DNA from 3 places in the Trichocoleus sp. DQ-A1 genome. Region 2 is predicted to be linked to each of the others. Evidence: predicted binding sites of a transcription regulator. Region 2 holds the regulator's gene; each other region holds the start of a gene.

Region 1 (8,043 bases), on a different contig from region 2:
CTTTGTTTTCTGCCTTGTCGCACCACTGCTGGGCTTCTTGGATTGCCATTAGCAGCGCTTTGGCAGAATTGGGATTTTTATCTACCCAATCAGCCCGCATCGCAAAAGCTTTTTCGGGATGGTCTTTCCACAGTTCTCCCGTTACCAAGGCGGTGTAACCCTGCCCTTGGTTCACCAACTGGGCGTTCCACGGTTCCCCTACACAGAAGGCTTCCATGTTGCCCGTTTTCATATTCGCCACCATCTGAGGCGGCGGTACGGGGACTGTAGAAATATCCTTGTTTGGATCGATGCCGCCTGCGGCTAACCAGTAGCGCATCCAGAGGTCGTGGGTACCACCAGGATAGGTAATAGCTGCCTTGAAGTCATTTTTGCCCCCAGCTTTGGCAAAGGCTTCTTTGAGTCCTTTGCTGTCTAAGCCAACTTTGGATTCTTTGTAAGTATTGGCAACAGAAATTGCTTGACCATTGGTATTTAACCGCGCCAGGATGTACATCGGCACTGGCTGCTTGTTCTTGGTTTGTCCCAAGCTCATAAAGTAAGGCATGGGGGATAAAATATGCGCCCCATCAATCCCACCGGCGTTACCGGCTGTGCCTAGCTCCAAGTTATCGCGGGTGACGGGCCAGGAAGCTTGCTTGACAACCTCAACCTCTGTCATGCCGTATTTGGCAAACAACCCTTTTTCCTGGGCTACAACTAGGGGCGCGGAATCCGTTAGAGCAATAAATCCTAGCTTGGCGGTGGTTGTTTCTACTTTCGGCGCGTTGGCTGCCGTGCTGGTGGCAACGGGGGAGGATTTTGAAGCGGACTTGGCGCTATCGGTCGGGCCGGAACTACAGCCATGAGCTAGCAAGCTTCCGGCTGTGGCTGCGCCTGCTGTAATGATAAATTGCCGTCTAGAAACTCTGCTCATATTTCTCTTGGAAGTGGTAACTCGGTGGTACGTAGTCGGGAATTGGTGGTAGGGAGTCGCTAAAAGCTTCTTTGCAATCCCTAGAAACGAGGGGTCGCCCCAAACTGTTCGATCAATAAATTCCGCAATACAGGTTTGAGGTCTTCGCAGGGAATGCTTTTCTGGACGCAGGTACCCAAATGGGCTTCTTTACCAACTGTGCCTCCCATGTAAAGATCGACACCTTCTAAGGTTTTGCCGTTTTTGCGAACTTTTGTCCCCATCAAACCGATGTCGGCTACTTGAGGCTGACCGCAGGAGTTGGGGCAACCAGTCCAGTGAATCCGCACGGGTTTAGTTAGAGATAATTCTGCTCCCAGTTCTTCAATCGTTGCCAGGGCACGGTTTTTAGTTTCAATTAAGGCGAAGTTGCAGAACTGTGACCCGGTGCAGGAGACTAGCGATCGCGCTAAAGGATCGGGATTGATTGAGAATCGCTCTAGTAGGGGTTCGGCTAAGCAGGCGTCTAAGCGCGAGTCGGGAATATTGGGGATGATGACATTTTGCTCAACGGTGAACCGCATTTCGCCGTTGCCGTAGACTTCAGCCATCCGAGCCAGGTCAAGCATATCCTGGGCATAGAGACGCCCCACGGGAACGTGTAAGCCGACGTAGTTTAAGCCGGGTTGCTTTTGGGGGTACACGCCGATGTGGTCGCGCTTTTCCCAGTCAATTTCGTCTTTTTCGGCGGCTGGTTGGAGGGGCTTCTCCAGATATTCTTCTACCAAGGCTCGGAATTGTCCTAACCCCAATTCATCGATCAGCCACATCAGCCGTGCTTTGTGCCGATTCGATCGGGGACCGCGATCGCGAAAAACTTCTAAAACGGCTCGGCATACCTCTACAACATCGTCAGGATGCACCCAAGCATTCAGGGGAATGGCAGCATCGCACCGTTTGGCAGAGAACAAACCACCGACGAGGACATTAAACCCGAACACGCCATCTTTGTAGGCGGGGACGAAAGCAAGGTCGTTGATTTCAGCGTGAACCGAGTTGTCGCGACAACCCGCGATCGCAATATTGAATTTCCGGGGCAGATTGCTGAAAGCTTTGTTGCCTTCCCCATGATTCGTAATCATGTCCTGGACTTGCTGCACCAGACTTCGCGTATCAAACAATTCATCCGCATCAATCCCCGCAACTGGCGAACCCGTGATGTTGCGGACGTTATCCATCCCCGACTGAATGCTGGTCATCCCGACTCGCTCTAACCGTCGGAAAATTTCTGGCACATCCTCGATTCGGACTCCCCGCAGTTGGATATTTTGCCGGGTGGTGATGTCGCCGCTGCCATCTTCGCCGTAACGCTGCACAATCTCGGCGAGCATTCGCATTTGATCGCTGGTGAGGATACCGCTGGGCATCCGCATCCGCATCATAAATTTTCCGGGCGTAACGGGTCTGAAGAAAATCCCTACCCACTTGAGTCGGTGGTCGCGGTCTGTTTCGTCCATCGCCTCCCAGCCAACCTGGGCAAAATGTTCAATTTCTGCCTTTACCGCCAGACCATCTTTCTCTGCTTTGAATTTTTCAAATTTATTAAGACTTGCTGTGGGCGTGGCTGTGCTTGTCATGGGTGTGTCCTCATTACGTGGCGCTCGAATGCCCGCAAACGGATAATCTTGTGTTTGTCAATTGCTCGTTGATGATAAGTTATGCAAACTCAACTGTGAAATTCGTATAAGAAATTACAAAATGTTAATACAAATGAAGTTTTTGCATCGATCGGATGCCATTTAGTCATGACATCCCCCTTAAGGAGGATTAATGATTTACATAAGAAATTCTTGTGGCGAGGGGTTTTGGAGTCGCGATCGCTTCCCCAAAACCCTTATTAATGCAACCATTGAGTTTCCCTCAACTCACAGCCATCCAATACTAGAACTCACAAAAACGTGATTTTCCTCCTCTTGAACGTGGAGTTAAGCAATTTTGTGAGAATTTACAATCGTTAAAACCGGATTACAAGGAAATATTCAAACCGTTAGTAGGGAACGCTCTTTTGTACGATAGGCATAGAACGGGTACGAAACTCGGCAAATTACTAAATGATCATCCCGACTTCTGTGCTGGCAGATTTGCTGCAAGTCCTGCCCCAGCTGCGACCTCAAATGTATTTCAAGTCTTCCTTAATCGCCTTATCTCATGCGATGGAAGACCAGGTTCTGGCATCTTTAGACCAGCATCTGGTGATTGCCAGTTTCCAGCGAGAGCGCTTCTATCGTCAGGAAGCTCACCGTTATCGACGGATTGCAGAACGGACAGAGCAGTTATATGTGCTGGCAGCCCCAGAAACCGACTTTAGCAACAGTTCGGAAGCTTACGAAACTGTTGCTTTTGAGCCGACCGATGGTTTAAGTCAAGAGTGGCACTTAGTGGTGATCGGGCAGAATTATGCTACCTGCTTGGTTTGTCGAGAACGAAACCTAACAGAGGATGGGCGATCGCGTCAGGGTGTAAGAGGAAAGACCGCAGCTAGAAAAGGAATCGCACCCGCGTTTTCCCCTAGCCGCCGCACTTCTGACCTTCCTCGAACCACCTCCCGATTGCGGATGTCATCGTTTGAAGGGATAGACCCCGCCCGCCGGTTTGAGGGAATCTGGACGTTCGATCGGCAAGTCAGTTGCATCGTTGCTGAATTATTACTCAATCGGATTTCGCAGTACCGTCCGGAATTGGCTCAAAAGCTCGCTCAAGCACGAAATATTTACGGCATTCCTTCGAGGGGAGAGTTTTTAGAAACTTCCTTTGGAAAAACCGATCGGGAAGCAGCGAATCGGCAGAATTTTTTAGTTCAAAACTCCGTACAGCCACAGGCGGCAAAGGAACCCTCCGCCCAAACTCCAGAGTCTCTAACCGACAATCCCGACCCCTTTGTTCAGTGCCTAGTCACTTACTTGCAAGCGGGGCAGTACAAGCTGCTCAAAGCTTATCGCTCAATTTCCGCCCAAGAACGCAAAGAACGCCTAGTCAACTCGATTACGGCTGCCATCCGGCGGGGTAGCCATACGGGACAGCCGTTACACCCGGATGAAATTCTATCCATTGCCGTACAGGAATTAGGACAGGCATTGTTTGCTTGCCGGTGTCTGATTTATCGTGCCGGGGAAATCGATACTTCTGCCACGATTAACCATGAATTTTTGAAAGTGACAGATAACGGGAATTCTCGACTTGCCTCTGCACTCGGTCAGGATTGGCCTTTACAGGAAAATCCTCTATTTCAGGAAGTTGTGCAGAACCGAGAGCGAGTTTATGTTGCCGATACTCATATCGACCCTCGCATTGTAGAAGTGTCGGCAGGAATATCGGTAGGAGTGTCGGAACTTCCTTCCAATCGCCCACTTCAAACTCTGGCGAGCCGCTTTGCTATTCAGTCTTGGCTGATGATGCCAGTGCTATATCAGGATCGACTACTGGGGATAGTAGAGCTGCATCATTGCGGTGCTACCCCCTACGAGTGGCAGGACGACGAACTAGAACTTGTAGAAGCCATTTCTATTCAAATCGCCGGGGCGTTGATTCAAGCCGAAGCCTACGCGAACCTGGAAGACCTCAACCAACAGCTAGAAGCTCTCGATCGCACTCGCAGCAACTTAGTCGCGATTACGGGTCACGAACTCCGCACCCCCCTCTCCACGATTCAAGTTTGCCTGGAGAGTCTGGCGAGCGAACCTGATATGCCCCCGGAGATGCGGCAAGTTATGCTCAGTACCGCTCTCACCGACGCCGAGCGGATGCGTAAACTGGTTCAAGATTTCCTCACCCTTTCTCGCCTAGAAAGTGGTCGGGTGCAATGGCATCCAGAACCCCTAGCGCTGCCAGAGTGCATCGATCTTGCCCTCAGCAGTATCCGCGCCCGCAATTCCGATGGTCAGCTACCAAAGATTATTACTAAAGTGTCTGATTCGCTGCCTTTAGTACGAGCGGATGGGGAGTGGCTGGTCGAGGTGCTTGCCAAACTGCTGGACAACGCTTGCAAATTTACAACGCCTCAAGGAAAAATTACGATACTCGCTGAGTGTAACGACAGCTCAATGCTTGAAGTTACGGTTGCCGATACAGGTCGTGGCATTGAACCCAACCGGCTGGAGGCTGTCTTCGATCGGTTCTATCAGGAAGAAGGCGCTCTGCGGCGAACTACTGGCGGTACTGGTCTGGGACTTGCGATTTGTCGCCAAGTTGTCACGGGTTGGGGCGGTGAAATTTGGGCTGAATCCGCCGGTAAAGACCAAGGTAGTCAGTTTCACTTTACCGTCCCTATCGCGGCAAGGCACTCAGCAGTCAGTAGTCTTTGATGAAATTAGTCAGCAATTAGTAGTCAGCAGTGCTTGACTAATGACCCATGACTAATGACTAAATGACTCATGACTAAATGGCTAATGACAAACTGTTACAGTTCTTGACAGACTCGCAAGACAGGCCTTGCCTCGGTGATAGGATGCCCTAAAACGTTGGGAGAAAAATCTATGCCAGAAACTCTTACTGGACAAACCCCCATATTTGGCGGCGGTACCGGCGGTTTGCTCACCAAAGCTGAACTAGAAGAAAAGTACGCCATCACTTGGACAAGCCCGAAACAGCAAGTATTTGAATTGCCCACTGGTGGCTCTGCCATCATGAACCAAGGTGATAACTTGCTATACCTAGCACGTAAAGAATACTGCATCATGTTAGGCGGTCAGGTACTCCGAGCCAAGTTCAAAATCAACAACTACAAGATTTACCGTGTCTTCCCGAACGGTGAAATGGAGTATCTGCATCCGAAGGATGGCGTCTTCCCAGAGAAAGTCAATCAAGGTCGTCCTTATGTGAATAAGGTAGAACGGAACATTGGCAGCAACCCGGAACCGCCAACGATTAAGTTTAGCGGTCGTGCGACTTACGACGTTTAGCACCTTTTTAATTATTTAGCATTAGTAGGGTGGGCATCCACCCTACTTTTTCGTTAAAGATGATGCGATAAATGGGCGAAGCAAGGGCAATTCTGTTGGGTTAGCAGTTTGAATTCAGATATCGCAATTCTCATTTGGGTGCGATACATCTGTAGGAGCATGACAATCCAAAAGCGCCTATCAAACATTGGAACCGCAAGATATTCCACCCAACTGAGAACTGCTATATTTGCTCCCCACGACTTATCCTCCAAGACTCCCCGATAAATTGGGGAAATTAGATAAAACAAAAATACGAGAGTCTAAAGGAGAAAGATGAAGGATGAACTAAAGCGTCTGTTTCTTCCCTTTTCCCATTTGCGCCCATTTCTGTTTTAACCTGGATGAATAATGGCGGCGCTAGGGCGAATCGCCTCGATCCAGAACGCAAGAAAATTATGATTTTTCCTGATTTTTCCCAATTTTCCGATCTGGCTAAACAGGGTAATTTTGTGCCGGTGTATCAGGAATGGGTGGCAGACCTAGATACACCCGTGTCTGCTTGGTACAAAGTCTGTGCTGGACAGCCTTATAGCTTTTTACTGGAATCCGTGGAAGGTGGGGAAAAAGTAGGTCGCTACAGTTTTGTCGGCTGCGATCCTTTGTGGGTGTTGGAGGCGAGAGGAAATAAAACGACGCAAACCCACCGTGACGGGAGGGCGATCGCGTTTGAAGGCGATCCATTTCAGGCATTAGCTTATTGTCTAAAGCCGTTTCATCCGGTTACGTTGCCCCAATTGCCGCCCGGAATCGGCGGATTATTTGGCTTCTGGGGTTATGAACTGATTAACTGGATAGAGCCGCGCGTGCCGATTTATCCCGCCTCAGAGGACGATTTGCCGGATGGATTGTGGATGCAGGTCGATAACCTGATTATTTTCGATCAGGTGAAGCGGAAGATTTGGGCGATCGCGTATGCAGATTTGCGCGATCCGGATGTGGATTTGGCTCAGGCATATCAACAAGCTTGCGATCGCGTTACTCAGCTGGTCAGCAAACTCCAGCTACCTCTGTCGGGAAAAGATACTTTGTTGCAATGGACGCCCCCTGAAAATCGGGAGAAGCAACTCACCTACACCAGTAACACCGGACGCGAACAATTCTGCACCAATGTGGAAAAGGCAAAAGATTATATTCGTGCCGGAGATATATTCCAGGTCGTCCTGTCTCAACAACTCTGTGCCGAATATAGCGGCGATCCCTTTGCTTTATATCGCTCTTTGCGTCTCATTAATCCCTCGCCTTATATGGCTTATTTCAACTTCGGCGATTGGCAGATTATTGGTTCTAGCCCGGAAGTGATGGTGAAGGCGGTGCTGAGTTCTTACGGAGGCGATGCGGCGCTAACAGAGGAGGGGATGAGCGCGACCGTGCGCCCGATTGCAGGGACGCGCCCGCGAGGGAAGACGCCTAAAGAAGATGACGCCTTTGCCGAGGACTTACTTCAAGACCCAAAGGAAATTGCTGAACACGTCATGCTAGTTGACTTAGGTCGCAATGATTTGGGGCGCGTCTGCACCAGCGGCACGGTGAGAGTCGATGAATTGATGCTCATCGAGCGTTACTCTCATGTGATGCACATCGTCAGCAACGTACTGGGAGAACTCGCGCCCGATAAAACCGCCTGGGATTTACTCAAAGCCTGCTTCCCCGCCGGAACCGTCAGTGGTGCCCCGAAGATTCGGGCGATGGAGATTATTCACGAACTCGAACCCTGCCGTCGCGGCCCCTATTCAGGGGCTTATGGCTGGTATGACTTTGAGGGGCAATTAAATACAGCGATTGCGATTCGCACGATGGTCGTTCGTTCTCAAGCCAGTGGGAAACATCAGGTGTCAGTCCAAGCGGGGGCAGGTTTGGTTGCCGATTCTCGCCCCGAAACTGAGTACCAAGAAACCCTCAACAAAGCTAAAGGATTGCTAGAGGCTATCCGCTGTCTTGAATAGAGGCTAAGCCGTCTGGGGAACTAGAAACAAGGGTTAGGAATGTGGATTTATAAACCCTCATTTCTTTGCGTCGGGGCATGGCAGTGCCATACCCCGATAGAACGTGAGTGTAAGCGATTTAATCCACGTTCCTTAGAGCGGTTTCATTACGACCGCTTCATAAGGAATTACACCTAACTCTTCGCTCTTAACGCAGCGAGCGGCT
Region 2 (8,043 bases):
GTCAGTTAAACGTAGGGTGGGCATCCGTGTCCACCCTTTTCAAATGTTCCTCACGCACCATCATTCCTTAGTACCTGCTTGCTTGAGCAACTCAAGTATTTTGGTGTGTCCTTTATACTTGGCAATATCTAAGGGTGAGTTTCCATTCTTGTCTTGTTCTGTTACATTAGCCCCTTGGTTAATTAAGCTTTTAACCTCATCAATATTGTTTCTAGCTATAGCCAATAAGAGTTTGTCATTTTCATTCTGACTTTGTCCTAAAGACTCTTCCCAGTCTGCCCAAGACTGTTCTAGTTCATGCTTTTCCTCTAGTTCTAATTCTTTTTCAATATCTTTAAGGGTAATAATAAGGCGATTCAGTATAGCTTTTTGCTCTCGATTTAGGAAAATCTCATTGATTTTTTCAATTCGGCTGCAAAATAAGTCTGAAAAACCTCTCTCTTGCAAAACACTTCTGGCTAGCCTGGGGAGAAAGTAACACAAAGCTTCATCCGAAATGAGCGAGTAATCACAGATCATCATTGAGCATTGCTCGTCGCTCATTTCATCTTTTAAAACTTCACCAAAATCTCGCTGAATCGCTAAATATTCACCCTCAATAACTCCCTTTTTTGGAAGAATAGGGATGATCAAAGGCTTTTTGAAGGCTGAGAAAGCTTGGTTAATATCATCTAATAAAGACTTATCTTCCATTCTTTTTGCTATAGAGGTTGGAAAAAAGAGAGTTTACAATTTATTTATAATATCTATATTTTGATTTGCTTTTTAGTACCTTTTCTGGAACTCGCGCAGAGGACATTGTCCTCCGCGCTCCAACTACAACGTCTAGTCAGACAAATACAATTACTATATTATGACTTTAACATGCACAAAACAAGCATTTTATTATAAGTATATTCGAGCTAAATAAAACACATCGATCAGTTGCACTGATCGATGTGTTTATAAATCGAATTAGATGAATTTCAAGTAATAAAAAACAAGCGATCGCTTGTTTTTAAAAAGAGCGATCGCTTGTTTTAATTCACTAACTTTGCACTCAACTCATTCTTAATCCGATTCAAAATTGAGGCTTCATCCAGTGAAGTCAGAATGCGACTTACCACGGCTTTTGGGCCATCGGGACCCCAGGAAGCGCCGTTCGCCAAGTAAGTCTTAGTGACTTGTCCAATCCCGTAAGAAGAAACCCCTGAAACACCTGCCTGAGTCACGGCAACTGATAGATAGGGACCTAAAGACACCCCACCCGTTGCGGGTGCGGAGAGTCCTAAGAGACTTTTCAGGGAACTCAGTCCCAAAGTTGCCAAAAGTTCGCTAGCACTAATTCCGCCCATACTGATGGCAATTTTTTGTAGCAGTCCCACCGCTCCCGGCTGGGTCATGGGGATGCCGTAGAGTTTAGATAAGGTGAGAATCATTGCCACGTCGATGACGGCACCGCTGAGAAGATCGACAACCGTGACCGGGTTGAGGGCGATCGCAACTGCCTTCGTCATCACCCCTTTCCAGATGATCTGATTCGCACTTTCATCGCGAATCTGCATCTTCCTAGCAATCATCTGTTCGTTCACATCATCGGCATACAGCATGGTGTTGAGCGCTACCAAAGCCTTGCCTTCTCGGTGCAAAATTTCCAGAATTTTCAGCTTCAAATCCAGAACTTGGGGCGTTCCCGGTCGTCGCTGCACTGCCCTCGTTCCGTCAGGACGGCGAACCGCCTGCGCCACCAGGGGAGAGGCAGCAACCATTACAATTTCATCCGGTGAGAGCAATTCCCGCACCCGTTCATCCCGAATTTTGCGATAAATCGCCATCCGGTCGGCATCCGGATACTGGTCAATTTTGTTAAATACCAGCAACATCGGTTTACCGACTTCCCGCAATTGCGAGAGCGCCTCGTATTCCACCTTGTTCATGTCGCCCGAAATGACAAACAGCAGCAAGTCTGCTTGTCTGGCAACTTGTCTGGCTAAGGTTTCGCGGGTTTCTCCGTCTACTTCGTCAATTCCAGGGGTGTCAATTAGCTCGATTTGGGAATTGCCCGCACTCGGCAGCGTGACTCGTAGGATATCGCTGACGCTTCCCGTCTCATTCTCCTGAGTCAGTTGCCAGCTGGCACCTTGATGGGTGCGGGTGACGCCATGAAGCGGTCCCGTTTCAAACACGTTCTGACCTAATAAGGCGTTCAGTACTGAAGATTTACCCCGTCCCACCATCCCAAAGGCGGCAATCTGGACGACTGAGCGATCTAGCTTCTCCAGCATCGTTGCCAAATCATTAATCTCGGATTCCAGTCCCGTCCGCTCTTGAGGAGTGAGATCCAGGTTATCTACCAAGTCTCGCAGAGCATTTTGCGCCTTTTTGTAATTCAGTTCTGCTTGGATGTCATCAAAGCTCAAAATGGCGTTATCTAGTTCCCGATCCAAATCTGTCGCGTCCGGGGTTTGTGAAGGGAACTGGCTGGCATTTGGGGTTCGGTCAGACGATAAACGACTCAAAATTGCACCTTTTTTGCTCAGATGTTACTCTTCTTTCATCCTAGTCAATACCGATCTAGTCTGGCACTTTCCATATCCAGAGGGATATTTTTACTCGGTTCGTGCCAGCTCAGTATCAGCTGTGAGAATGATGTTATCTCGAAGGCGATCGCAATAAGTTTAGTATTGTTGCTGAATGAAGGTATTTGATCGGCACAGCGATTGTGAGTTCTAAGCGTTTACCTCAAACTACTGCCCACGTCCGAATTACCCATCTTTCCTGGCAACGGGGCTTTCTAGCAGGGGAAGTCACGGCGGCAGAATATGAATGGCAGTTCCAGTGGTGTTTCCGACAGGGTCAATTGTCGGTGACACCTTCTTTGGGACGCGCTTTAATTCAGGAACCTCTGGGTCGATTTTTAGAACAGAAAGATTACCAGCTAGAGCCTGGAGGGGACTATGCGTTTACGATCCGGGCGGAACTTTAAAAGTTTTGAGTTTTGAGTTCAGTTTAAATTAAGAAAGTTAAGAATGACAGAGTTTCCTAGTTCCTCGTCTCTCGTTGCTTCATGTATCTTTCGATGAGGAGGATGGCAACAATGTCATCGATTGGTCGGGGTAGACTCCGCATCCCTTGGGGAATCAGGCGTCCTAAACCTTGGGGAGGGTACATTTGCCAATAGCGATCGCGTGCTTCCAATGTACTGTAGCGCTCATCTACCAGGACAATTGGCACCGACGTTGGAAATTGCTGAAGTTTCTTTTTCCAACTTTTGGAAGTGGTTTGATCGCCCATCACCAGAGTATCAATTGGGTACTCTTCACATAAGTCAAGGATCGTTGCGATCGCTGCTTCTGCTGGTACAACCTGGTGGTAATGCAGAGAATTGTCTTTCCCCACTACGGCTAAACCACACTTATCGCGCCCTGGATCGAACCCTAAAATCATCTGAATTGGCTAATCGCTAATTTACAAATGGTTAATTGCCATTAGTCATCATCTCATCACTAATGACTAATAAATTACATCCTGACCACAACTTCTCCGTCTTCAACCGCCTCCAAATTTAATTTCATGGGTCCGGCAATATAGGCGTCCTCAGCCACGACCGCTTTCAGAGAAATCGGCTTATTGTGCTTTTTCAACTGCTCGATAAACCGAATCAAGCTAACAATTCGATTATCGCCAACCTGAACTGTATCGCCCAAAATCCCCGCGCGAGTAGCTCGGAACTGGGATGCTCCAAGCAGCAGGTCAATCCGCTGCCGAATTTGTTGGTCGGTCATGTTTGAAGGATCGGCAGATGTCGTTGCTACGACTTCACCAGTGCGGAATACAACTTGATTGGGTGCGGCGTCTGCAAAGACTTGTACCTGCTTTTCTCCCTGGACATAGTTACCAGCCGAAAAAACTCGGACTACATAGTTTCGACCATCCTGAATCTGGTTGATCAGTTGCTCTACTTGTGCCTCTGTAATTTGCACGACCCGTTCGTTCGCCACCTTGTTGAGACCGGGTTGGGTCGCTTTAATCGCTGTCCGATTCGCTTCCCGTAACAGCTGCTCAATGACCTGTCGGGCTGCGGCTGGCTCGACAATACGAAAAACGCCAGCCGCCAGAACCTGACCGCGCAGCAGTGCCAGACTACCCTGACGCAAAGTTTGATAAGACTGGTAATACTGTTCTAAGGTTGCCACTTCCTGCTCTAGGGAAGCTTGTTGTTTTTCGAGTTCTTTAAGGCGATTTTCTCGCTGGGCAATCACCTCATCTCGTTGAGAAATTTTGTTGTCAAGTAGAGATAAGGCTTTGTCTCGCTGGGCAATTTGCTCATCGCGATCGCTCAGGCTCTTCCGAAAGGCAGCAAGTTTCTCATCAAGTTCGACAAGGGCTTGATCCCGCTTGAGAATTTGCTCATCGCGTTGGCTAATTGCTCGGTCTTGCTGGGCAATTTTTTGGTCGCGCTGAGTCACTTTCGCTTTGAATTCAGTAATTTCAGCTCTGACTTGATTTCGCTGCTGGAGCAATTCTTGGCGTTCTGCTTGAAGTTGTTGGATTTCCGAACGTAGCGTCTTCGCTTGCCCAGAGACAGAGGTCAGCTGTTTTTGGGTTTGCTGAAAGCTGCTGGCGACCCGACTCAGTTCGCTTTGAGTTTGATTTAGTTGCGCCTCCGTCTGGCCTTGTTTAGCCAGCGCAGCTGCCAAAGATCGATTAATCGCATCTAAGCGCTGCTGAGCGACAGATTGCTGGGTGCGAGCTTGAGCGAGTTCCTTTTCGACTTGCTCTTTTTGGGCGGCGGTTTTAGCAAGTTCGCTTTCGGTTTTCCGTTTCTGCTCGTTCGCTTTAGCAATATCCTTACTTGCTGTCTTGAGTTTTTTCTGCACTTCTTGAAGTCTAAAAACTCCAATCCGCAATTGTTCGCTGGTCGCGAAGATGATTGTTAGTGTTGAGGCAGAAATCGTTAGCCCCGTCAGAATCGTTACCAAAACAGCTGTTTTGCGGGGACGCAGATTGAACAACGACAGGCGTGCTTTTCCCACGCGCGTGCCAATGCGATCGCCTACCGTTGCGATGACGCTTCCCAACACTAAAATAGACAAAATTAGGAAGAGCGCACTGTCGGTCATTGTCTGCTACAGTCATTCCAGTTACAGCCTATCGCATTGCAGGCTAGAGAAAGGGTTAACAGGAATTAAAGATCGAAGGTGAAATCGGAAAGGTTAAAGGTTGGAAGGTTGAAAACTATCCGCTTAAAACCTGAGACCTTTTAACTCAACCCCGACTAAATGTTAAAACTTGATAACCTGCTGAGCTACCATACCGTTTTAACCGACAACCTAACCGACAACCTGACCAGAGCCTCTAGCTGTTTTCAAGTAAACTGCTGACTCAGTGTAACTGGGTTGTGTACCGTAATTTTTTTCTTGTGGATAGAAATCATTTTTTCCTCCCGCAAATCTCCCAGTAAGCGGGTGACTGTTACCCTAGTGGAGCCAATTGCTTCAGCGATCGCTTGGTGAGAAAGCTTCAGATCGATCGTAATTCCATTGGCGGTAGGAACGCCAAAATCACGGCACAGAATCAACAGAAAACTCACCAAGCGCGATCCCATATCTCGGTGAGCTAATGTCTCAATCATCATTTCTGTTTGCAAAATGCGCGAAGAAAGCCCCCGCAGCATCAACATCGATAGCTCTGGATTATCCTTGAGCGATTGCTCTACCTGATCGATCGGTGCCGAAAGCAGCTCCACTGGCGTAAATGCTACAGCGTGATAAAACCGATCCGAACGATGCCCTGTAATTAAGGACAGTACTCCAAAAACGCTGTTTTCTCGCAGCAGCGCCACGGTAATTTCTTCCCCAGCTTCATACACGCGAGACAGCTTTACTGCACCTTTGAGCAAAAAGTATACCCGTTCAGCCGGGTCTCCTGGGAAAAAGATCGTCTTGCCCCGCTCAAAAGTTTCCACCACGGGTGGAAACGCCCCACCTCCCAGTTGACGGAACACAGCTGCTAGCGGTCTATCTTGCGTCACTGCCACTTCCTTTTTCCTAAATGCTGCCCTACAGACTTCTGCAACTTTCTGTCGGAGGAACTTTAACCATAGCAAAACAACTATGAGAGTTTTCTGACATTAGACACAGATAAACTGACTTCCAAGCGGTTTTTGTGCTATTTGATACAAAATTTTAAAGTAGTTTCCCCGGCTACCTTCTTTAGTTCTCTCCCTGCTCAAGGCAAGTAAGATTATGACGGAAAATGTTGATATCTTGACAGTATCTGCGCTATCGGGTGGGATGCATGGTGAGTAAGGAGGCACGCTCCTTACCCGTACTAGACAGCCTTGCTCCGGGCGATCGCGATCTTGAATACTCCCCTAAATCGGATATCCTCTAATATTGCCTTCAAAATCGACATTTATGCTAGATTTAACCGGAAAAAACGCCCTTGTCACCGGCATTGCCAACAATCGATCGATCGCCTGGGGGATTGCTCAGCAACTGCACCAAGCGGGTGCGAATCTAGGAGTAACTTACCTGCCAGACGACCGAGGCCGCTTTGAAAAAAAAGTGGCAGAGTTGGTAGAACCCCTCAACCCCAGCTTATTTTTACCCTGCGATGTCCAGAATGAGACCCAAATTCAGTCTACATTTGACGCCATCCGCGATAAGTGGGGCAAGCTAGACATCGTGATCCATTGTCTTGCTTTTGCGAACAAGGAAGATTTATCAGGTGATTTTAGTACCACTACTCGTGCTGGCTTCACCCAAGCTCTAGAAATTAGTACCTATTCGCTGGTACAACTTGCTGGGTCAGCAAAACCACTGATGACAGAAGGTGGCAGCATTGTCACGCTGACTTATCTAGGCGGCGTTAAGGTGATCCCCAACTACAACGTGATGGGAATTGCCAAGTCTGGACTGGAAATGAGTGTCCGTTACCTGGCATCTGAATTAGGACCGCAGAATATTCGCGTGAATGCAATTTCGGCGGGTCCCATCCGTACTTTGGCATCGTCGGCGGTAGGTGGCATTCTGGATATGATCCATCACGTTGAGGAAGTGGCACCGCTGCGACGCACTGTAACTCAGAAAGAAGTGGGAAATGCGGCTGCTTTCTTGTGTAGCGATTTGGCAAGTGGCATTACAGGTCAGGTGCTGTATGTCGATGCGGGATACGAGATTATGGGGATGTAAAAAGAATCAAACATTAAAAATTAAAAATTAAAAAGCAAAGATTCTGCTAATTTTTAATTTTTAATTTTGCATTTTTAAGGCTTTCGCGTCTCCCAAATGCTCAGTAACGTAGGATAATAAACTTAACTTTATTTTCTTGAGTGAGCATCTGCGATGCAGGCACGCGATCGCCAATTTACACCTTCTCCAAGCATTGAACAGCTTTTGTCTCCTCGCATGGCAAGGGTTCCCCGCAAGACGGGCGAAACGGATGTTATCGTCACCGTCAAATTAGACGGGAATGGCACTTGCAATGCAAAAACTGGCATTCCGTTTTTAGACCATATGCTGCATCAAATCGCCTCTCACAGCCTGATTGATTTGGATGTAGCCGCGACGGGAGACTTGGAAATTGATGACCACCATACCAATGAAGATGTGGGAATTACCCTAGGAATGGCGTTGCATCAAGCACTGGGCGATCGCAAAGGAATTGTCCGATTTGGGAATTTCCTCGCCCCTCTCGATGAAGCGTTGGTTCAGGTAGCGTTAGATTTTTCCGGACGCCCCCACCTCAGCTATGGCTTGGAGATTCCGACTCAGCGAGTCGGGACTTATGACACTCAGCTAGTGCGGGAATTTTTTGTGGCGTTGGTCAATCACAGCCAGATGACGCTGCACATTCGCCAACTCGATGGAATTAATTCGCACCACATTATTGAAGCGACGTTCAAAGCGTTTGCGCGATCGCTCCGCATGGCAATCGAAGTCGATCCCCGTCGTGGCGGTACGATCCCCAGTTCTAAAGGTGTGTTATAGGTTTCTTTGCAGATACACCCCGATCAAGGCAATGAGAGTTGGGGAAATCTTCACCCAGCTCTCGTTTCAT
Region 3 (8,043 bases), on a different contig from region 2:
GATAGACATCGTAATTCGTCGGCAAGGTAACACTCTGCCCGTTGCTGCGATAAGTAATTTGGTAATTCACATCTCGCAAAATCTCTGGCTGGCTTGCCTTTTCGGCAGGTTGCAGCCGCTGTTCAATTTCATCAAGCGTGGGTCGTGGTGGCAGTGCAGACCACCAAAGTTCCCGTTCGTCGGGGCCAATTACCGCGCCTTCTGGCTTCTCCCCATTGCGGTTGAGTAAGGAAGTAGAGCCAAAAGTTTCGATTCGCTCTTGATTGCGACCCGGATTAGTCGAGTAACCGACTTTCCAAGTTAAAGTTGTCCGGGCGGTTGCTTCATACTGGTTAGTGGTTACGGTGCTGCACCCAGAGAGAGCAAATAAAAGAGAAGCTCCCGCCAGTATGGCAAAACATGGGCTTTGTTGTTTAAATTGACCTTTGAGACTCACCGTCTGTTGACACCCATTAGAAAAACGACATCAAAGAGCAAATGCAGCTAGCTCCGCTATTTCCTATTGTGTACCGAATTCTTCAGCCTGCCTTTCCCCGTTGTCTGTGGTCGGGTACTGGAAATTCACGAGCGATCGCTCTCACGTTTGATGATGGCCCCCATCCCCAATACACTCCCGAACTCTTGAAAGTGCTAGACCACTACGGCATACCCGCCAGTTTTTTTTGGCTGGGTGTTTGCGTTAACCGCGCACCAGCGACTGCGAAAGAAGTCTACCGGCGGGGTCACTGGCTTGGCCTACATGGGTACGACCATCGCGCTTTTCCCAAGCTGAGTCCAGCTGACCTCAAACAAAGTATGGAACAGACACAGCAGGCGATCCAACACGCCTGTCAACTCGATCCACGATTTATTCGTGACGTTCGACCCCCCAATGGTTTGTTTACACCCCAGACCTTAGATTTATTGCAGCAGTGGAACTATCGACCTGTCATGTGGAGCGTGGTGCCGGAAGACTGGGTACAGCCTGGGGTTAGCGTCGTCGTACAGCGAGTTTTGCGGCAAGTCCAAAATGGTTCGGTCATTGTTTTGCATGATGGCTATTATGGAGGTCAAGATGTGGCTGAAACGACCGCCCAGTTAGTGCCTAAACTATTGCAGCAAGGATATCAATTTGTTACCATCGATGCGCTGTGGCAGCAAAGTCAGTTGACCTCTTTAACCTAAATACGAAATATATTGATGTTTTCTCTGTCACATTTTGGCTCTTGTTGATTAGAATGACGGAATAGAATTCAGCCATTTGTCGCAACCCATCGCCCATCAAGCGTCAGTAGGATAGAGTTGCATTTAAGCAAAATGCGAAATCAAGCAATATTTTCTCTAGTTTTGCCTAAACGTTCATTACTGCTTAGTGCTACTCTCCCCAAACCTTTGACGCTTAACTATAGGCTATTTATAGAAAGACAGCGCTCAACTGGCTGGAGGCATCACCAAATCAACCAGCGAGTGTTGCTGGTAAATCCTGTACAAGCTAGTTGAAGGAGATGAGATCGGAGTGGGTGCATCAATTCCAATCGGATTATCCATTGGGAAAAGCCGCCTTGACATTAACTTCATATTTGAAGGTTTAAATAAACCAAAAGCGTGCAAGTTTTGTGAGAAAGGCTACAATCGGAAAGGTTTTGAACACTACCAGCATTAACACCTATTTCAACGCGGTTATCGAACGCTGGCGTTGCACGCAAGCGCATTCTCTCTTTTCTCTCATTGAGCCAGTCAGCAAGCGTTGAAAGCTGGCAAGGTAAACGACTGGCTAACTTGTTTTGTAGATTAACTAACACCATCTTCTGGTCTTTAACTGAAGGAGCATGAGGAATTCGGCATGACCCAGGCCAACGACGTACTCGAAATCATCACTCCGCCTGAGAGCGAGTTGGATCTCTTAATTGATGAAGACGCGGATCAAGACGACTTTGTAGACGTAACGCCCGATGAAGACGAAGGTAAGCCTGGTAAGGTCAGTAGATCCCGTCGTCGGGTGCAAACGAAAAAGAAACACTACACTGAGGATTCGATTCGTCTCTATTTACAAGAAATTGGTCGGATTCGTCTCTTAAGAGCCGATGAAGAAATTGAACTCGCACGCAAGATAGCCGACTTACTAGAATTAGAGCGTTTGCGCGAGCAACTGATCGAAAATCTGGAGCGGGAACCGCAGGATATAGAGTGGGCTGAGGGAGTGCTGAAATCTGAGCGAGTCTGGGAACAACTCGCTACTCAGCTAGGGCGAGAACCGCAACAAGAAGAGTGGTCTAAAGAGGTGAAGAAGCGCCTACCAGCGTTCCGACATCGCCTCTATGTAGGTCGCCGCGCTAAAGACAAAATGGTGCAGTCAAACCTGCGTTTGGTGGTTTCGATTGCCAAAAAATATATGAATCGCGGCTTATCCTTCCAAGACTTGATTCAGGAAGGCAGTCTAGGCTTGATTCGAGCCGCTGAAAAATTTGACCACGAAAAAGGTTACAAATTCTCCACGTATGCGACGTGGTGGATTCGTCAGGCAATTACGAGAGCGATCGCGGATCAATCTCGCACCATTCGACTACCCGTTCACCTGTACGAAACCATTTCTCGGATCAAGAAAACAACGAAGCTTCTATCTCAAGAAATGGGTCGCAAACCCACTGAAGAAGAAATCGCTACTCGTATGGAAATGACCATCGAGAAACTGCGATTCATTGCTAAATCAGCTCAGTTACCCATTTCTCTAGAAACTCCCATCGGTAAAGAAGAAGACTCCCGTCTGGGTGACTTCATCGAAGCAGATGGTGAAACCCCCGAAGATCAAGTTTCTAAAAACCTCCTCCGGGAAGACCTAGAAAGCGTCCTCGACACCCTCAGCCCCCGCGAACGGGATGTGCTGCGTCTGCGCTACGGTTTGGATGATGGACGCATGAAAACTCTTGAAGAAATCGGTCAAATCTTCAACGTTACCCGCGAACGGATTCGTCAAATTGAAGCGAAAGCTCTCCGCAAGTTGCGGCATCCCAATCGCAACAGTATTCTCAAAGAATACATTCGCTAGACAATCCTTTTTAGCGAGATAAATAATAGTAGGGGCGGGTTTCTTTACCTGCCCCTACTATTATTTGGGAAACAAAAAAACCGGGAGTTCCTAGATAAACTCCCAGCGAGCTTTTGAAATTGACCAAATTTATAAAACTGAAATATATTACATCAGACCCCAAAAATGAAGCACGCCTTGACCCGTGGTGAGTTCAATCATCATGGCAAGGCAATGAAAAAGCTGATCATTGCTAGACGCCCATTCCAATTTTCAGCTTGGGGCGTAAAGCCAATCTTGGTTGCATCGTTGCGGTCTTGAGTTTGCATAGTCTTAACTCTGTAAAATAAACTTTTGTTACCATCAGTAAAACAATGTAAATAAAGAATTGTAAACGTGCAACAATCTGCTTCGCGAGGCAGAGGAATTTTAGCTTTGGTGCGAAAATAAAAAGCACTTGGGCTGGATTTCTGACACTCTCTTCGTTTTGCCGGGGACGACCCCCAGCACCCCTCTCTTTAGGAGAATGATATGTTGCTAAACGCCTCACAACCGCTAAGCGATCGCCTAGACGATTACTACCACCAGATCAAGGCTGTCATTCTCAACCGTCAAAATCCGATTACGGGTCTGTTGCCCGCCAGTACTGCAATTAACGCCCACGGCGACTACACCGATGCCTGGGTACGCGACAACGTTTACAGCATTCTCGCCGTTTGGGGATTGGCGCTAGCTTACCGCAAAGTCGATGAAGATAAGGGGCGCACCTACGAGCTAGAACAAAGCGTCGTCAAGCTGATGCGGGGGCTGTTGTTCTGTATGATGCGACAGAGCCACAAAGTTGAGCAATTTAAACAAAGCCAATCCCTCCTAGACTGCCTGCACGCCAAATACAACACCACCAGCGGTGATGTCGTAGTCGGCGATGACGCTTGGGGACACTTGCAGTTGGATGCCACCTCGCTATTTCTGCTGATGCTGGCTCAGATGACGGCATCGGGGTTACATATCATCTACGCCATTGACGAAGTCAACTTTGTCCAAAATCTGGTCTATTACATTGGCAGAACTTACCGAACCCCCGATTATGGGATTTGGGAGCGAGGAAATAAGATAAACCGGGGGAATCCAGAACTAAATGCCAGTTCGGTCGGGATGGCAAAAGCCGCTTTAGAAGCAATTAGCGGACTGGATTTATTTGGAGTGCGAGGTTCTCAGGCTTCTGTAATTCACGTGCTGCCGGATGAAATTGCTCGCGCCCGCATGACCCTGAAATCCCTGTTACCAAGAGAATCTAGCTCCAAAGAAGTGGATGCGGCTAGCTTAAGCGTCATTAGTTTCCCAGCCTTTGCGGTGGAAAATATGGAGCTGATGGAACGCACTCGACAGAAAATCATCGACAAGCTGGAGGGACGCTACGGCTGCAAACGCTTTTTGCGAGATGGACACCAAACTGTTTTGGAAGATACCAGCCGCTTGCACTACGAACCTTGGGAGTTGCAGCAATTTGAGCATATTGAGTGCGAATGGCCTTTATTTTTTACCTACCTGGTTCTGGATGGCTTGTTTCGAGGAGATGTCGAACAAGTTAAGGACTACCAAGAGTGTCTGGAGTTTCTGCTGATTGAGCAGGACGGTTTGCGGCTGCTACCGGAGCTTTATTATGTCCCGGCGGAAAAGATTGAGGCGGAGAGACTGAACCCCCACACCCAAACGCGCCTGCCGAATGAAAATATCCCCTTGGTGTGGGCGCAAAGCTTGTACCTGCTAGGAGAAATGCTGAGTGAAAAGTTAATCGCGGTGGGAGATATTGACCCGCTGGGACGGCACCTTAGTGTCGGTCGGGAAGGAAACCCGATGGTACAAATTGCGCTGCTGGCAGAAGATGAAAAGTTACAGGCTGAATTAGCAGTTCACGGCATTGCAACGCAGACGCCGCAACAACTGGAGCCGATTCAGGTGCGTCAAGCAACAGAACTTTCGGCGGTTTATACCCAAATTGGGCGGAACGATAAGCTGGGACTCACGGGCAGACCCGTGCGCCGGTTGCGGACTTTAACAACATCGAGGATTTTTCGCATCCGGAGCGAGACGATTGTCTTCTTACCGTCATTTTTGGATCAACAGCAGTTTTACCTGACCCTTGACTACCATTTCTTAGTTGCTGAAATTCAGAGCGAACTTGCTTATATTCAGCGCAATTGGTTTGAGCTAGGGCGTCCTACTATGACGTTGTTGCTGACCCACGCAATGCTGGAAACCGGCTCAGAGGCGCTTCTGGAACTGATGCAGGAGCTAAAAGATGGTTTATGCAATGGGGTTCGAGTGAAATTGGGGCGGCTCAATCAGCTGATGCTGACGTCTGGGACACAACGAATTGATTTTCTACACGACTTTGAGTTTACCCAATCGCCGGTTCAAGATGCCGCGACGCGGCGGTACTACCTGACCAGCCATCCCGATAAAAATTGGCCACTGGGTAATACTCAAGAATTTATGCTGGAGTGCGAAACCAATTTGGGGTTATTGCTCTCTAGCCTGCGGGAGTCGGAAAACATCTACGAACAAATCGAGTTGTTGCATACCTTAGTGCGGTTGCAGGGATTGGATTTTGATACCGGCTTTGGAGGGCCGGAACAGCGAGTGACAGTGGCGGATTTGCTGGATGAAGTTTACACCAAGGCAGGCACCAGCGAAGCGTCCCCCCACTGGACGGTGGTACGTCATGCGGCTGGGTTACTGAATAAGGTTGATATTGGCTTGTCGGATGCGGTGACGGATATCCTAGTACGGGGCAAGCAGATTACGGTGGGCAAGGCGTATACTGAGGCGTCGCTGATGGCACGCCCGATGTCTTATACAGAAATTATGGACAAGATCCGCGAGTTCTGTGGAGAGGATATTCGCGATCGCGTCTTCACTCAAGAAATCCTAATTTACCTAGGTCTGCTGATCAAGGGGGAACCTCAGCTATTTGATGGTTTGCTGACGCTGCGGGTGGGATATTTGATCCTGCTGTTGACTAGCGAATTAGCGCACGAGTTGCGCCTGACTCAGGATGAAGCTTACGAACACTTGATGCAGTTAAGTCCTTTTGAAGTGAGAATGCGGCTGCGCCAAGTATTGGCTGGGTATGAGGGGATGAATCAAGTGCTGCGTCAGCAAGAATCCTTACACGTCAAACAGCAGGAACAGGAGATTGAGTGGGTGGTGCCGGTGGAACCCGATGAGGAAGAGGCACCCACTGCTGGGGGTTGGTTGCGACAGCGACAACTAGATGGGGCACTCAATCGAGTACCGAAAGATTTTTATCCCAGCGTTTGGAGATTGCTGAAACACTGCAAAGGTGTAGTAATTGGGGATAAGCTAGAGCGTCGCAATCGTTTGGATAGCCATTTGATTTTGTCAGAAATGACGCCAGGGGAAAAGAATTTTGCTCTGCGAATCGAGCATTTACTCAATAAAATACAGGCACCGGAATACCGAAAGGTAAATATTGAGGCATTAATGGAATTGGCAGCGATCGCTCAAGCGAATCCAGAGTTACAAGTAGAAGAATATATTGTGCTAGATGTGCTAATTGGTCATGCCGTACGCTTGGCTTGGTTGGACAAATTTCCAGAACGAGCAGATCGCTATGACGAGTACAAAGCCGCCGCATGGCGTGCTTTTTACGACACTTCTCCCAGAGATTGTGCGAGTTCTATTGTCAAGGCGTTCCGCTTCCTGACTCAATTTGGGCAACGCAGTGCTGCTTAAAGTTGCTTAGATTGAATATTTGAAACGCAAAGGTACGCTAAGGAAAACGCAAAGGTACGCGAAGTTAGATTGATTTCTCTCCGTATCTTTGTGTAAAAAGTAGATATTAGCGTTGAAGTTATATGCTTAATTTTTTTTGCTAATTTAATATTATCGAAGTTAGGAAAGGCAGGCGATTGAGAAGATAGCTACTATAGTAAAATTTTACCCCTAGCTACGCTTACCGACTAGCAACGTTTGGGTGAGTTGCCAGAATAGCATTGGCAAAAGATTGAGTTAATTTATGTTTCAAGCTACTCGTCGGCGATTAGCTATTTGGTACACGGCTGTTACAGCGGTACTGCTACTGCTATTTGCTACTGGGGTTTATTTGTATGTCCGCAACACGCTGATTGAGCGCGTGGATGACACGCTCAATCATGTAGTGGAAGTGGTGCAGCGATCGCTCGTGATTGAAACCGCCCCGAATGGCAGTTCATCCGTCAACGTCGAAGCCAGTTTTCGCAACGATGCAGAAGCCGCTGAAGACGACCACATCGACCTAGAGTGGTTTAGCCCCACAGGTGAATTACTCTGGTCAACTCTCTCCGAACCTTTAGATATTCCCATCCATCTCAACCGCACTGGTGAAACCGTGCCGGTCGTTCGGGCTTCCTGGCAAGGGATATTAGACTCGGAATTTTGGTCTTCGACCAGGGAGGCAACGAAGGACTCCAAGCTGCTTTTGCGACAGGTGACGCAACGAGTGCAAATGGGGCGTCAGGTACTAGGATATCTGCGGGTCAGCCATCCTTGGTTTGAGGTTGCCAAACCGACTCGCTTGTTGATGGTTGATTTGATTTTTGGCACCGGACTAATGTTGATTTCTGTGGCGACTAGCGGCTGGTGGCTCTCCGGTTTGGCGATGGAACCCGTGAGAGAGTCCTACCAACGGCTTAAACAATTCACCGCTGACGCCTCCCACGAACTGCGGAACCCGATTGCCATGATTCAAACGAATGTGCAGGTGGCGCTGGACGATCCCGACCTGATAGCGGCATCTGGGGCGGCACCTATCCATTACCGACAACAGCTGAAGGTTGTAGAACGGCTAACCAGGCGTTTAGGGCGTTTGGTGGACGATCTGCTATTTCTGGCGCGGCAGGATAGTGGCATGAAACAACGCACTTGGGTTCAAGTTCACCTTGATGCCTTGTTGATGGAGGTGATTGAAGAACAACAGCTAGTCGCTGCGGAGAAAGGTGTCAAGCTATCTCTCGATTTTGGATTGCCAATTTTAA

What was found. Region 2 encodes NtcA, which controls nitrogen genes in cyanobacteria. Its sites were predicted from a motif close to TTTGTANNNNNNNNTACAAA; they were not measured.
Region 1: the regulator NtcA is predicted to act here: its motif matches at 2,634-2,653, upstream of NDI33_RS14205 (ferredoxin--nitrite reductase).
Region 3: the regulator NtcA is predicted to act here: its motif matches at 1,593-1,612, upstream of rpoD (RNA polymerase sigma factor RpoD).

The regions. Positions count from the first base shown of each region.
Region 1 is NZ_JAMPKE010000012.1:137,151-145,193, reverse strand. Features, by position in the region: gene NDI33_RS14210 (CmpA/NrtA family ABC transporter substrate-binding protein) at 1-916, opposite strand, end outside; gene NDI33_RS14205 (ferredoxin--nitrite reductase) at 997-2,532, opposite strand; gene NDI33_RS14200 (DICT sensory domain-containing protein) at 3,007-5,256, shown strand; gene NDI33_RS14195 (photosystem I reaction center subunit II PsaD) at 5,428-5,853, shown strand; gene NDI33_RS14190 (anthranilate synthase component I family protein) at 6,291-7,838, shown strand; gene NDI33_RS14185 (septal ring lytic transglycosylase RlpA family protein) at 7,971-8,043, opposite strand, start outside.
Region 2 is NZ_JAMPKE010000043.1:33,142-41,184, forward strand. Features, by position in the region: gene NDI33_RS24880 (ankyrin repeat domain-containing protein) at 61-693, opposite strand; gene NDI33_RS24885 (GTP-binding protein) at 1,020-2,426, opposite strand; gene NDI33_RS24890 (DUF3146 family protein) at 2,702-2,965, shown strand; gene NDI33_RS24895 (pre-16S rRNA-processing nuclease YqgF) at 3,022-3,426, opposite strand; gene NDI33_RS24900 (DUF3084 domain-containing protein) at 3,501-5,102, opposite strand; gene ntcA (global nitrogen regulator NtcA) at 5,348-6,019, opposite strand; gene fabI (enoyl-ACP reductase FabI) at 6,399-7,175, shown strand; gene hisB (imidazoleglycerol-phosphate dehydratase HisB) at 7,329-7,973, shown strand.
Region 3 is NZ_JAMPKE010000025.1:2,559-10,601, reverse strand. Features, by position in the region: gene NDI33_RS20050 (hypothetical protein) at 1-388, opposite strand, end outside; gene NDI33_RS20045 (polysaccharide deacetylase family protein) at 478-1,164, shown strand; gene rpoD (RNA polymerase sigma factor RpoD) at 1,823-3,025, shown strand; partial or broken gene NDI33_RS20035 (chlorophyll A-B binding protein) at 3,173-3,333, opposite strand; gene NDI33_RS20030 (glycoside hydrolase family 15 protein) at 3,536-6,763, shown strand; gene NDI33_RS20025 (ATP-binding protein) at 7,047-8,043, shown strand, end outside.